4 regions of the Paenibacillus sp. SAF-068 genome follow, and region 3 is predicted to be linked to each of the others. Evidence: predicted binding sites of a transcription regulator. Region 3 holds the regulator's gene; each other region holds the start of a gene.

Region 1 (3,218 bases), on a different contig from region 3:
TTCTTCTGCGGTCCAGAAAGACAGGTACGCCATAGTCCCTGAATAACGGTTCAGCTATATCCGCGTAGGTATCCAGCTGACGAACAAGTACCGCCATATCCCGATATCGCGCACCTTCGTTTTGCGCCAGGCGCCGCATCTCACGAAGTGCTCCCTCCATCTCAGCTCGACGGTTCTCCGCTGCAATCAGGCGGATTCCGGAATCCAGACCCTCACCTTTCCACCGGATTCGACGGTCAAAGCCAGCCTCCAGATGAGCAAGTCCCGGACGATCCTTGTATCTCGGTGGAGTCTCTGAATCCAACACGGTGATATCGCTCGGTACACCCAGTTCTTCAGCCATTCCTTTCAGACGCGCGTAGGCACTCGCCGTGGGGTAGAACAGTTCCAGTTCTCCAGGCAGAGCACCATGATCATATACACGATCCAATGTCAGTGCAATCGTCACGGAAGAGCACTGCAACATCAGGCGACCGATCACACTCATCTCCTGTGGCGTAAATCCCTGAAAACCATCAATCCAGATCTGAGCATCCTGCAGCAATGTACTTTCCGACAAACGCTCTGTCAGTTCGGTCAACGTATCTTCATCATCAATATATAAATTGGTCAGTTCCTGTTCATAGTCACGATAGATCAGATTCAAGTCATGCAACTTGTCCTCCAGAATTGGGGAAGAGGATGAGGTATACCCTCCAGACAGCCCTTCTTCCAGCAGTGATGGATCAACTTCATAACGTTTAAACTCACTATATAAGTCATTTAATTCGCCTATAAAACCCAGCTGGCTGCCGGATGCACCAAACAGCTTCAATTCTTCCTTACGACGCTGGATGACTTTGTAGAGCAACATCTTTTTGCCTTCGGCTCCGATCGGAATACGAGCAGAACCGCCTGCTTCCTGCATTATACGGTAGGCTAATCGGCGAAAACCGAGCACTTCTGCACGCATGGTACCTTTAATTGCTCCAGAAGACACCAATGCCTGCTCTGTTCGAAAAGAACTCTGTTCGGGAACAAGTAAAATCAAAGGTTTACCTTGCGGCTCCTTTTGAAGCAAGGATGTAATTTCCCGGGTAATCAGCGAACTTTTGCCGCTGCCTGCCCGGCCAATAACAAAACGAACGGACATGTCTAATCCTCCAAACCACACGTACAAGATTTTAATTCCCAGTATAACATATCTGACTTGGTTCGGAACATACGTTTGCCACTATCCGGTAAATCCGGAGATTCTCTCCGTTAACACGGCAAAAAGCCCGCAGCTGTTCACACTGTGGACTTTTAACCGAAAGTATCATTCATATAAACGTTCACTTTATCCCACAAGAGATTATGTGAAAAGAAACTCTTCTAATTCTTTTTGCTGCGCACTTCGAAAATAGCAAATTTCAGGTAATGTCCTTCATCCACACCCAAAATTTGCGGGTGGTCCTTACCAGCTGCCTTCCAGTCAATCAGACGAAGCACTTTGCCTGCATCTTCCGCGGCATCGGCAATCGTATCCAGGAAGAGGTCTGGACGCATGTGATACGAACAGCTGGCTGTTACCAGATATCCGCCCTCATTGACCAGCTTCATTCCTTGCAGATTGATATCTTTATATCCACGACATGCACCTTTGACTGCTGATTTCGTTTTGGCAAACGCCGGAGGATCGAGGATCACTACATCAAATGTTTTACCGCCAGCTGCAAGCGCTTTGGATGTATCTACTTTTTGTTCGCCAGCACGCGCACGTGCGGTACGCTCGTCCAGTCCTTTCACTTGTTCACGCAAGTACTGGAATGCATCAGCAACTACGAATTCGACCCGGTCGGTGAAACCGTTCAGTTCCACATTCGTTCGTGCACTTTCAATGGCATGCTCCGAAATATCAAGACAAGTCACTTTCTTGGCTCCATACTTGCAGGCATTTAGCGTGAAGCTGCCCGTGTGTGAGAAGCACTCCAGTACGGTGGCACCATCCCAATAAGGGAATGTAACTACCTTACCGCTTTTATTCACAGGCAAGAGCTGCTCTGTGCCATCCTGCTCGGTCATTTGAAGTGTGATTCCACTCTTGTAACCCCAACCCTTCATGAGCGGTTCGATCGCTGCACGATTCTCACGTTGGTCGAAGAAGTAACCTGTCTTCTGTCCTTCCACGATGTCCACTTTAATGAGTAGTCCATTCTCGGTAACAGTGACATGCCGCGGGCAATCTCCGTACAATGGGCCTTTGGTCTGCTCCAAACCTTCCAGCTCACGAATCGAGACATCACTGCGCTCATATATGCCTTCCGGCTGCATCACTTCAATGAGTGCCTGTACGATGGCTTCACGGCAATGATCCATGCCAAGTGTAAGCAACTGTACAACGAGGATGCTGCCGAATCGGTCAACGATTAATCCTGGCAAAAAATCAGCTTCGCCATAAACGAGACGATACGCCTCTCCATTCTGGATAAAACGCTCCCGATGACGCAGGCAATCGCGGAAACGCGCTGCAAAGAATGCCGTATCCATCTGTTCGGACTCCAGGGGTTGATAAGCTACAACCCTTACCGTGATCTGAGATGCGGGATTGTAATAACCTGTCGCCAGATAGCGACCTTGATGATTCAATACATTGACCAGATCTCCCGGCTCCGGGTTTCCGTCAACCGAGGCAATTTCGTTGTTAAAAATCCATGGATGTGCATGTTCAAGCCGCTTTTTGCGACTGCGTTCGAGTGTAACTGATGGCAAGGTAGATCCACTTCTTTCATAGTTAGTTGAAAAGATAGGTTTGGTGCAAAGGAGACGCTACGGCGACGAATTGTTCCTCTGATCACTGTTATCCCCAGATTTTTTTTGATTCCTTTTTTTAAAGGGAAAATCCGGGGATAAAGGCGAGCGCTTCGCTTCTTCGGTAACAATTTCGTCTTCTTCGCTGCGTTTGCAGGAATCACCGTATCTTTCGAATTGGGGTGCGGCAATTAAGAGCACTTCGGCGCTAAATTCTTACTTCAAGCGACGGACGAATAATGTAGTGGTCACGAATCTTTGACGCTGTTATTTTGAGTTTTTTTTGGGGACTATCCTACTCAAAAGCAACAATCTATAATAACCGCCATACAACTGCGGCTTGATTCCTCAGATTCGATTTCGTCCCCTCCACTACGTTTGCACGAATCACCGTATCTTTCGAATTGGGGTGCGGCAATTGAGACGTAATTTCCTTAATTTTGAATTGA
Region 2 (3,218 bases), 1.3 Mb from region 3:
TTAACAAAAGCATAATGGTTTGTTCTTAAAATGGGTAATCATGAAGGAAGCATTGGGTCGGGGCAATAGGAGATTATCCTATTGCCCTTTGATCACTCACCACATGTACAGGAGGATGCTCAAATGAAGGCAGAAATCATTGCAGTTGGCACAGAGCTACTGCTTGGACAAATCGTCAATACCAATGCCAGATACCTATCCCGTGAATTGGCTGCGATGGGGATCGATGTATATTTCCAAACGGTGGTTGGGGATAACCTGAACCGACTTAGTGAAGCTATTCGCATTGCGCAGGGCCGTGCAGACGTTATTTTATTTTCCGGTGGCATTGGACCTACCCAAGATGATCTGACCAAGGATGCGCTCGCAGCTGTGCTTAACCGAAAACTGCATACAGATCGAATGGCTATGGACAAAATTGAGAGCTTTTTCAGAGATCGTAATGTGGACATGACAGAGAATAACCGACGTCAGGCGATTGTTATTGATGGTGGCACACCTCTGGCTAATGAAACAGGCCTTGCGGCGGGAAATGCGATTTCTGATAATGATAAACATTATGTTGTGATGCCTGGACCTCCTAAAGAGCTGATTCCAATGTTTGAACAGGAAGTCAAGCCTTGGCTGTTCCAGCATGTACTCACGGAAGAGATGCCGATCTATTCCCGAATGCTCAAATTCGCAGGTATTGGTGAATCTGCTCTAGAGGATCGACTCCTGGATCTGATTGACGCACAGACAGACCCTACGATTGCTCCTTACGCGAGCGAAGGCGAAGTTACTGTACGTGTCTCCACCAAGGCTGCGAGCGAGGGAGAGGCAAAGCTGAAGCTTGATGCGATGGAGGTTCAGATTCGGGAGCGTTTGACAGAACATCTCTACGCGAACGAGGATGTGCCTATAGAGTATACGATTGTAACCATGATGTCTGACATGGGGCTGACACTTAGCGCTGCTGAGAGCTGTACAGGAGGGCTTGTCATGCAAAGTCTGACTTCTGTACCCGGAAGTGCCTCAATGCTCAAAGGTGGAATCGTGTGTTACTCCAATGAAATCAAAGAAAAGCTGCTGAATGTGCCTCATGATTATCTGGAAGGTGAAGATGCGCCTGGGGCGGTAAGTCCGGAGGTTGCCAAAGTACTTGCTGAGCAGATTCGCATGATTGGCGATGCTGATTTTGGCCTGGCTGTTACCGGTGTGGCTGGACCGGGATATTCGGAACGCAAACCGCCCGGACTTGTCTTCATCGCTCTTGCTGAACGTGGAAAAGAGACGGAAATCCATGAGCTGCGTATTAATGGTAATCGCGAGACGGTTCGTATTCGTTCAGCCAAAGCAATTCTCTATCGCCTATGGCAAAAACTTGTGGCAATGGATTGATTAGTTAATCACTTTGATTGCATTTGGAACTCCAAACAGGTATAATTAAGAAAGACGGAAGAACCGTAGAATTAGGCTTTACAGCCTTGTTTACGGTTCTTTTTTCTGTTTAATGGAAAGTTTCCTTGAGGAAGAGGCGCCTCGGCCTTTACAAAAAAAACGAATGTATGTTCGAAAAAAAGCTTGGCAAACGTGTTAAAACAAGGTATCATTATCTTATAAACAGTAAAGGGTGTGAGCTTATTGTCAGACCGTCGTGCCGCGCTTGATATGGCGCTCCGTCAAATAGAGAAGCAATTTGGTAAAGGATCCATCATGAAACTGGGTGAGTCCACTCATATGAACGTGGAAATTATTCCCAGTGGTTCCTTGGCTTTGGATATTGCATTAGGAACAGGCGGCTTGCCTAAAGGCCGTATTGTTGAAATATATGGACCTGAATCTTCAGGTAAAACAACTGTCGCATTGCATGCGATTGCTGAAGTACAACGTGTTGGTGGACAAGCAGCATTTATCGATGCCGAGCATGCTCTTGATCCTCAATATGCAAGCAAATTGGGCGTTAACATTGACGAATTGCTTCTATCTCAGCCAGATACGGGTGAGCAAGGGCTGGAAATTGCAGAAGCTCTTGTACGCAGTGGTGCAGTAGATATCGTCGTTATTGACTCTGTAGCTGCATTGGTTCCAAAAGCAGAGATCGAAGGCGAAATGGGTGATTCACACGTTGGTTTGCAAGCACGTTTGATGTCTCAGGCGCTACGTAAATTGTCTGGTGCAATCAGCAAATCTAAAACAATTGCAATCTTCATTAACCAGCTTCGTGAGAAAGTCGGCGTTATGTTTGGTAACCCGGAAACAACACCTGGTGGTCGTGCTCTGAAGTTTTATTCTACAGTACGTCTGGATGTGCGTCGTATTGAGAGTATCAAATCAGGCAATGACATGATCGGTAACCGGACTCGTATTAAAGTTGTGAAAAACAAAGTGGCGCCTCCGTTTAAACAAGCGGAAGTGGATATCATGTATGGCGAGGGTATTTCAAGAGAAGGCAGTATCATCGACATTGGTACAGAGCTGGACATCGTTAATAAAAGTGGTGCATGGTACTCTTACGAAGGTGAGCGTTTAGGACAAGGCCGTGAGAACGCGAAGCAGTTCATGAAAGAGCATAAAGACATTGCTGAGATCATTGAACAAAAAATTCGGGTAGCTAGTAACTTGACTACCGCAGTTCCTGTACCAACTAGTGAAGAGCAACAAAAAGAAGCAGAAGAAGAACAAGAATTGTTTGAAATCAACGAGTAATCTCTCGAATCCTCCCTTGTAGGGAGGATTCTGAGGGGGTTCCACGGACTCCGTAAATTTATCTGATTGAGCTTGCATCAATCTGGATAATGGATTGTAGTGGGATTGCTCTTGCTGTCCAACAGCCCCTGTCCCAATGGACAGGGGCTGTTGGTACGCTAACTGTGGAGATGAAGGCCGGGCTGAGTTCCCGGCCTTTTATATTAGCGTTTTCGTCTTAATTGCAGAGATGCTTGGCGTAGTCAGAATGAACATGTTATGAAAGGGGAGACCTGAATGAACCAACATGACGAGGATTTATATGAAGAAGCAGAACAGGACGGCCTATCCCAATTTCCGGACAACGAAGAACTTGTTATTACACGTGTAGAACGAACGAAGCACAGGCAAGCTCGTTATCGAATCACGTTTGGCATCCACTCCATTACAGTTCTTGAAGATGTGATGATTAAATACAGGATGACGCAAGGCAATACCTTTATGAAAAAGGATCTGGAAGAGATCATTGTAGCTGACGAGCGACAGCGGAC
Region 3 (3,218 bases):
TGAACGTTCACGATTCCCTTTTGTCGTTATAATCCGATTACTGCTAATCTTGATGTATGGACGACGAAGCATGAAGATCACTGCCAAAAATACGTAGAGCAGCATCGTCACCCAATCCCAGGTTGTCATCGGAGCTTGTACAAGGAACGTGCTCATAAACAGATACAAAAAGGCGAGGCCAATCAAAAAAATAGGGAACAAAAGGCTGCGTCCCTTAAAGACTTCTTCACCTGGTGTACCTGTGATTGGTTGACCACTTTTTTTACGTTGCTGATTTAACTGCTTGGAATTTTTCTTAACCGTTCTCTCGAACGAACGCGACATGTGAATCCCCCTTATGTGTCTTTGTATCGGCTTACATAACTGTAAACCAACATTCCCGCCTATAAATTGCACACTCAGAATAACAGGAAGAAACCTAAATATCATAATGATATCATTAGGTTTCGTTAGTGTTTGAGTTTGCCTTGGTGGCCTTTGTCATTCTCATCATCAACAATCTCAATGGTATCCAGTTGTTGTCTGAAATTACTGCGAATATTACTTAAATAAATCTCTCTTAGCTCGGCACGTTCAGCAAGTTCTTCCTCTGACAATCCAGTGGACTTCTGCTTACGAGCCAATTCGTTAATGCGTGCTACCAGACTATCTATATCCAAGCTTGTCCCCTCCAAAAATACAAAGTCATATTAACTTTGCCATGATAAAGGCAGCTTGTCAAGCTGATACGCGCTAACACTCATTAATGTGCATTTTATTCTGTAAATTGCGGTAGCGCTAGTACTTGACCCACTTGGATGGAAGTCGTATGAAGTTGATTCACTTTCTTAATTGCTTCTATATAAATACGTGTATCCATATTCGTCGGTTTATGTTCCAAAGAAATACTCCATAATGTTTCCCCTTGTGAAACGGCTATCTTCCCTCCAGGCAGAACATCATTCTCATTGCCAGCAAATACAGTTAAAACAGTACTGCATCCAATAAATATAATCAAAGAGGTAATGGCTACCTTTAACATCCATGAAGATATCTTGAAACGCGCTAAAACCTTCTTATAGTTCCCTATGTTAGACTTCACCAGTTCCGAATTCATTGGTTTATAAATGCTTTGATAAGTAGAATATCTCATTAAATCCCCGCCTCCAAACGTTTGTTCCTATCTATTGAAATCAATATAACACGAACATTTGTTTTGTTCAATAGATTTTTAGAACAATTGTTCGCTTTTTTTTCAAAGGAGAAATATCTTATTTGAATTTCTTTTGCAACATTTGCACTTTTGCAGTATCACGCTCTGGCTTTTAGACAGATTCTGTTCTAAAAGTTAAAAAACCTTGATTATATGCCATTTTATTTAGAACTTATGTTTGTACGAACGGAGGTTCTATGTTATAATTTTCCCAAACGTTACTAAAATGGGGTTGATACGGTATGTCGAAGATATCCAGCAGGCAGCAGGCAATTCTGGAATTTATACGAAATGAAGTCCGGTTGAAGGGGTATCCTCCTTCCGTACGGGAGATTGGTGAAGCTGTTGGACTGGCTTCCAGCTCAACAGTACATGGACATTTGGATCGTTTGGAGAAAAAAGGTTTGATCCGACGCGACCCTACCAAGCCAAGAGCCATTGAGCTTTTGAGCCAGGAAGAATCGGAGCATTCACATCAGTTTGCTCACAGCGTTGCACGTATTCCTGTCGTTGGTAAGGTTACAGCCGGGGTTCCAATCACTGCAACCGAGAACATTGAAGACTACTTCCCTCTTCCTACACATTATGTAGGTGAACAGAAAGTGTTTATGCTTTCTGTAGTCGGAGATAGTATGGTGGAAGCAGGAATCGTTAACGGAGATTACGTCATTGTCCGTCAACAGCAAACTGCTGATAACGGTGATATTGTCGTTGCAATGACTGAAGACGATGAAGCTACAGTGAAAACGTTCTATAAAGAGAAAGATCATATTCGCCTTCAACCGGAGAATGCGACCTTCGAGCCTTTACGTTTGAAACACGTTAGTATTCTGGGTAAAGTCATTGGCCTTTTCCGAGATATTCATTAATATTTCACACGAGTAACCAAACCAGATGCAATGAAATACGAAAGAGGTTGTCCTGACGAGCAGGACAACCTCTTTTTTCATGCTTATATTTTTAACAGCTAATTATTCACTGCGTTTCAGAACACTTTTGTGGTGGGAGAACACATCAAAGCTCTGTTGTCCGTGATATGAACCCATTCCACTCTCTCCTACCCCACCAAACGGGAGATAATGCGATGTCATATGAGAGAGTGTGTCATTAATACATCCTCCACCGAAGGATACTTGATTTAGAACCTGATCCTGGAGTTGCTCATCTCTTGTGAAAAGATATAGTGCCAATGGTTTTGGCCGGCGAACAATCTCATCCAGCATGGGATTCAGATCACTGTACGTAAATACTGGAAGAATCGGACCGAAGATCTCTTCTTGCATAACAGGTGATTCCCAGTTTACATCTCCAAGTAAAGTCGGCTCAATCAGCAACTGCTCCCGCACAGAATGTCCACCTATCAGTGTTTGGCCGTCTGTGAGGAATTTCGACAATCGATCAAAGTTACGCGTGTTGACGATATGCGGAAAATCAGCATTCTGTAACACATCATCCCCAAATTTATCTTTGATCTCTGCGCCAATCAGATCAATCAATTTATCATGTACTTGTTCATGCACAAGCAAGTAATCCGGAGCAACGCAAGTTTGCCCTGCATTCAGGAACTTACCACGAACAATACGCTGGGCCACCAGCTTTAGATCTGCATCACTATGGACAATAGCAGGACTCTTACCACCCAACTCAAGAGTTACAGGAGTGAGATGCTCCGCAGCAGCTTTCATCACAATGCGACCAACACCTGTGCTGCCTGTGAAGAAAATATAATCAAACTTCTCTTTCAACAATGCTGTGCTGGCTTCGACTTCCCCTTCCATAACCGCGATATACTCCTGAGGGAAGATCTCCTGAATCAGATCATACGTCAGACGAGACACCGCTGGTGTTAATTCAGAAGGTTTGATCACTGCACAGTTACCGGCTGCAATTGCTCCAATCAGTGGACCAAAGGCCAGTTGGAAAGGATAGTTCCAAGGTGCAATAATAAGCGCCACTCCGTAAGGTTCCGGGTAAATCGTACTCACCCCATCCGGCATAGCCGAATTGGTTGGGACTTGTTTGGGTG
Region 4 (3,218 bases), 350 kb from region 3:
TGGTCTGGAGATTAAAACAATCAGTATACCGGAGGGGAAACAAGACTCCATCTTTCATATTGAAATCACAGATCCCAAGTACGCGACAGTCCGAAACATTAAAGCAGGAGACAGTCTGGACACACTCAAAAATGCCTACCCAGAGGGGAAACTCCTTGGTGATGGAGCTCCAGATGAGGAGGATGACTTCCGTTACGAGCCATCCAATTATGTGGATGTGATGTCGTTTCATATCAAGGATGCCAAGGTGGAGAGCATTCAGATCTACAGCCTTCTGGACTAATATCAATGTTGGTAAGCCATTCATACGATTCACCTTTCATACCTGAATAAAAATTAAAAGTTAACCCTCATGCATATCCTGAAAAGGAGTATTGAGGGTTAACTTCGTTTTAGGACTTTTAAATGAAGCGCTGCTTGGGCAAATGAAGAAGTAAAACATGAGCAACAATCGATGATTTTGCAGCATTAGATAACATTCCATGAATACATATTATTTTTCCAAAAAGGATACCATCCGGAAGCGGGATTGCCTCATAGTGGAATCATGAAATTGCCCATACGATGGGAAAAGTAATCGGACAAGAAGCAGCTGCAGCGGATACTTTGATTGTTCTGATACCTGCGGTAAATTCAAATGGGATCGACAGTTCCAATATCATCGATAACAAATGTTTACTTTTGCTTACTTGGGTGAATATAAGGTTATGCAAGGGTTCGTTAATTCATTAATAAAGGAGTATTGATCATGAGTAAACGTTTTGAGTCGAAAGTTGTTTTGATTACTGGAGCAGGCTCAGGTCTGGGACAAGCAGCAGCACTTGAAATCGCAAAAGATGGTGCCAAGCTGTCTCTCGTTGACCTTAATCAACCTGCACTTGAAGAGACCAAAAAATTGATTCTGGAAGTTGCACCTGAGACAGAAGTTCTTCTCCTTACTGCTGATGTATCAGATGAGCAAGCTGTTCAAAAATATGTAGATGATACGGTCCAAAAGTTCGACCGCATCGATGCTTTCTACAACAATGCGGGGATCGAGGGTACACAGGCTCCTACAGCTGAATATGACAGTAAAGTGTTTGACAAAGTCATTGACATTAACCTCAAAGGTGTCTTTTATGGCATGAAATACGTTCTTCCAGTGATGAAAGAACAACAATCCGGTTCGATTGTCAATGTCGCATCGGTTGGCGGAATTCGCGGAGTTCTGAATCAGGCGGCATATGTCGCAAGTAAACACGCGGTATCGGGTATGACAAAAAATGCAGCAATCGAGTACGGACAATATAACCTGAGCATCAACGCGATCGCTCCAGGGGCGATTATGACTGCGATGGTCGTGGGTTCCCTTAAACAAATTGGTGGCGAAGAAGGATGGGAAGAAGCCGGCAAAGAATTTGTTAGCGTAAACCCTAAGAGACGTTTTGGTAAACCAGAAGAAGTAGGTCGTCTTGTTTCCTTCCTGCTATCCGGCGAATCCGAATTTATTAATGGTGCTGTCATTCCTATTGATGGTGGACAATCGAACCAATACTAATCACTTGAAAACTCTTTTTAGGCAATGTAATGATAAGGACTCCTAAAATGAAGAAAAAGAGCAAGTCATCCAGAGATGGCTCGCTCTTTTTTTCGTTGAAAGACAATGATCGACGGTTCTTCACATTCTGATGCACCGATTGCCAGCTTTCGAAAAATAGAGCCGTTGACAAAAGGGGTTACACAGGTCACCACCTAAAGGTGGATGCCAACGAACAGAATCCTGGAACTGCACAATTCTATAGCAAAATGGGGTTGGTACAAATTGAATGCTCCGAATTTGATGGTCGTATGCCTAATATAAATATTTACCTCTTGCATAAAGAACGTGTGTTCGGTTTATAATATATACAAACATACGTTCTCAAATGTACAGGAGTGATTTCAGTGTGGACTAAGCAGCGAACCATCATGCTCATTGATATGCAGAGCTTTTATGCTTCAGTCGAAAAGGCAAAAATGCCCCAATACAAAAATAGACCACTCGCCGTTGCAGGCGATCCAGCAAGACGTTCTGGCATTATCCTTGCCGCTTGTCCATTGGCCAAAGCTAAAGGTGTATCTACCGCGGAACCACTCTGGCAGTCTCTTCAGAAATGCCCTGAATTGATCATTGTAAAACCTCACATGCAAGAATACATCGAAGTTTCCACCCAAATCATGTCCATTATTGAGGAATTCACCGATCTGGTCGAGCCGTACAGTATAGACGAATTATTTGCTGATGTTACAGGGTCTATGCATCTATTTGGTAATGATCCAATCGATCTGGCCAAACAAATTCAAGACAAAATCTATAATGAAACAGGGGTCTACGCCAGAGCAGGCATTGGTGAAAACAAAATTATCAGTAAATTATGCTGCGATATGATTGCTAAAAAAGCGGTGGGTGGCATTTTTCACTTAAAGAAAGAGGAGTTACATCTTCACATTGGAGATAAGCCGATCCGCGATATGTGGGGAATTGGCTCAAGAATGGAAAAACATCTATGGAAGATGGGCATCCGAACCATTAAAGACCTGGCGAATACGCCTCTTACCAAATTAAGAAGCAAGTGGGGCGTTAATGGAGAAGTCATCTGGAGAGTCGCCAATGGACTCGATAATTCGCCGGTAACGGTCAACACGCACAGTACACAAAAGGATATCGGAAACGGAATGACCCTGCCTAGAGATTTCTCAGAAGCATGGGAGATCGAAGTAGTTATCCTCGATATCTGTACAGAAGTGTGCAGAAGAGCCCGTAAAAAAGGGCTGATGGGTAGTGTCATATCTGTGAGTGTATCAGGAGCAGATTTTGATCACCCAACTGGTTTTCACAGGCAGGTTAAACTGTCTGATCCTACAAACATAACCGTTGATGTGTGCAAGATCGCCAAACGCATATTCCATCAACACTGGGATGGGCAACCGGTGCGCCGTGTAGGCGTATCCCTGTCTCAATTATCCGACGCGGATACATATCAACTATCTTTCTTCGATGATCAAGAGCAGAAACGAGCCATTGATCAGGTGATGGACGACATTAAGGATCGATTTGGCGACATTGCCATTCTGCGAGCGAGCTCCATTACGGCTGCGGGTCAAGCAATCGATCGAGCATCTAAAATTGGGGGGCATTACAAATGAGCAAAAAACTTGAGGCCAATGGATTATGGGAATCGAGCCGCATGATGCTTCCA

The links. Region 3 encodes LexA, which represses DNA repair genes until DNA is damaged. Its sites were predicted from a motif close to CGAACATATGTTCG; they were not measured.
Region 1: a site for LexA is predicted at 1,197-1,210, ahead of addB (helicase-exonuclease AddAB subunit AddB). Genes of this name have one in related genera too.
Region 2: a site for LexA is predicted at 1,541-1,554, ahead of recA (recombinase RecA). Genes of this name have one in related genera too.
Region 4: a site for LexA is predicted at 1,888-1,901, ahead of ACTHPG_RS10730 (DNA polymerase IV). Genes of this name have one in related genera too.

Annotation. Positions count from the first base shown of each region.
Region 1 is NZ_JBQCJX010000002.1:482,822-486,039, reverse strand. Features, by position in the region: gene addB (helicase-exonuclease AddAB subunit AddB) at 1-1,132, opposite strand, end outside; gene ACTHPG_RS16130 (class I SAM-dependent rRNA methyltransferase) at 1,354-2,730, opposite strand.
Region 2 is NZ_JBQCJX010000001.1:1,484,989-1,488,206, forward strand. Features, by position in the region: gene pgsA (CDP-diacylglycerol--glycerol-3-phosphate 3-phosphatidyltransferase) at 1-15, shown strand, start outside; gene ACTHPG_RS06625 (competence/damage-inducible protein A) at 124-1,380, shown strand; gene recA (recombinase RecA) at 1,624-2,688, shown strand; gene ACTHPG_RS06635 (regulatory protein RecX) at 2,965-3,218, shown strand, end outside.
Region 3 is NZ_JBQCJX010000001.1:2,822,572-2,825,789, forward strand. Features, by position in the region: gene ACTHPG_RS12150 (hypothetical protein) at 1-324, opposite strand, end outside; gene ACTHPG_RS12155 (DUF896 domain-containing protein) at 450-659, opposite strand; gene ACTHPG_RS12160 (LysM peptidoglycan-binding domain-containing protein) at 755-1,132, opposite strand; gene lexA (transcriptional repressor LexA) at 1,435-2,061, shown strand; gene ACTHPG_RS12170 (aldehyde dehydrogenase) at 2,164-3,218, opposite strand, start outside.
Region 4 is NZ_JBQCJX010000001.1:2,471,900-2,475,117, forward strand. Features, by position in the region: gene ACTHPG_RS10720 (hypothetical protein) at 1-283, shown strand, start outside; gene ACTHPG_RS10725 (glucose 1-dehydrogenase) at 749-1,537, shown strand; gene ACTHPG_RS10730 (DNA polymerase IV) at 1,948-3,165, shown strand; gene ACTHPG_RS10735 (YolD-like family protein) at 3,162-3,218, shown strand, end outside.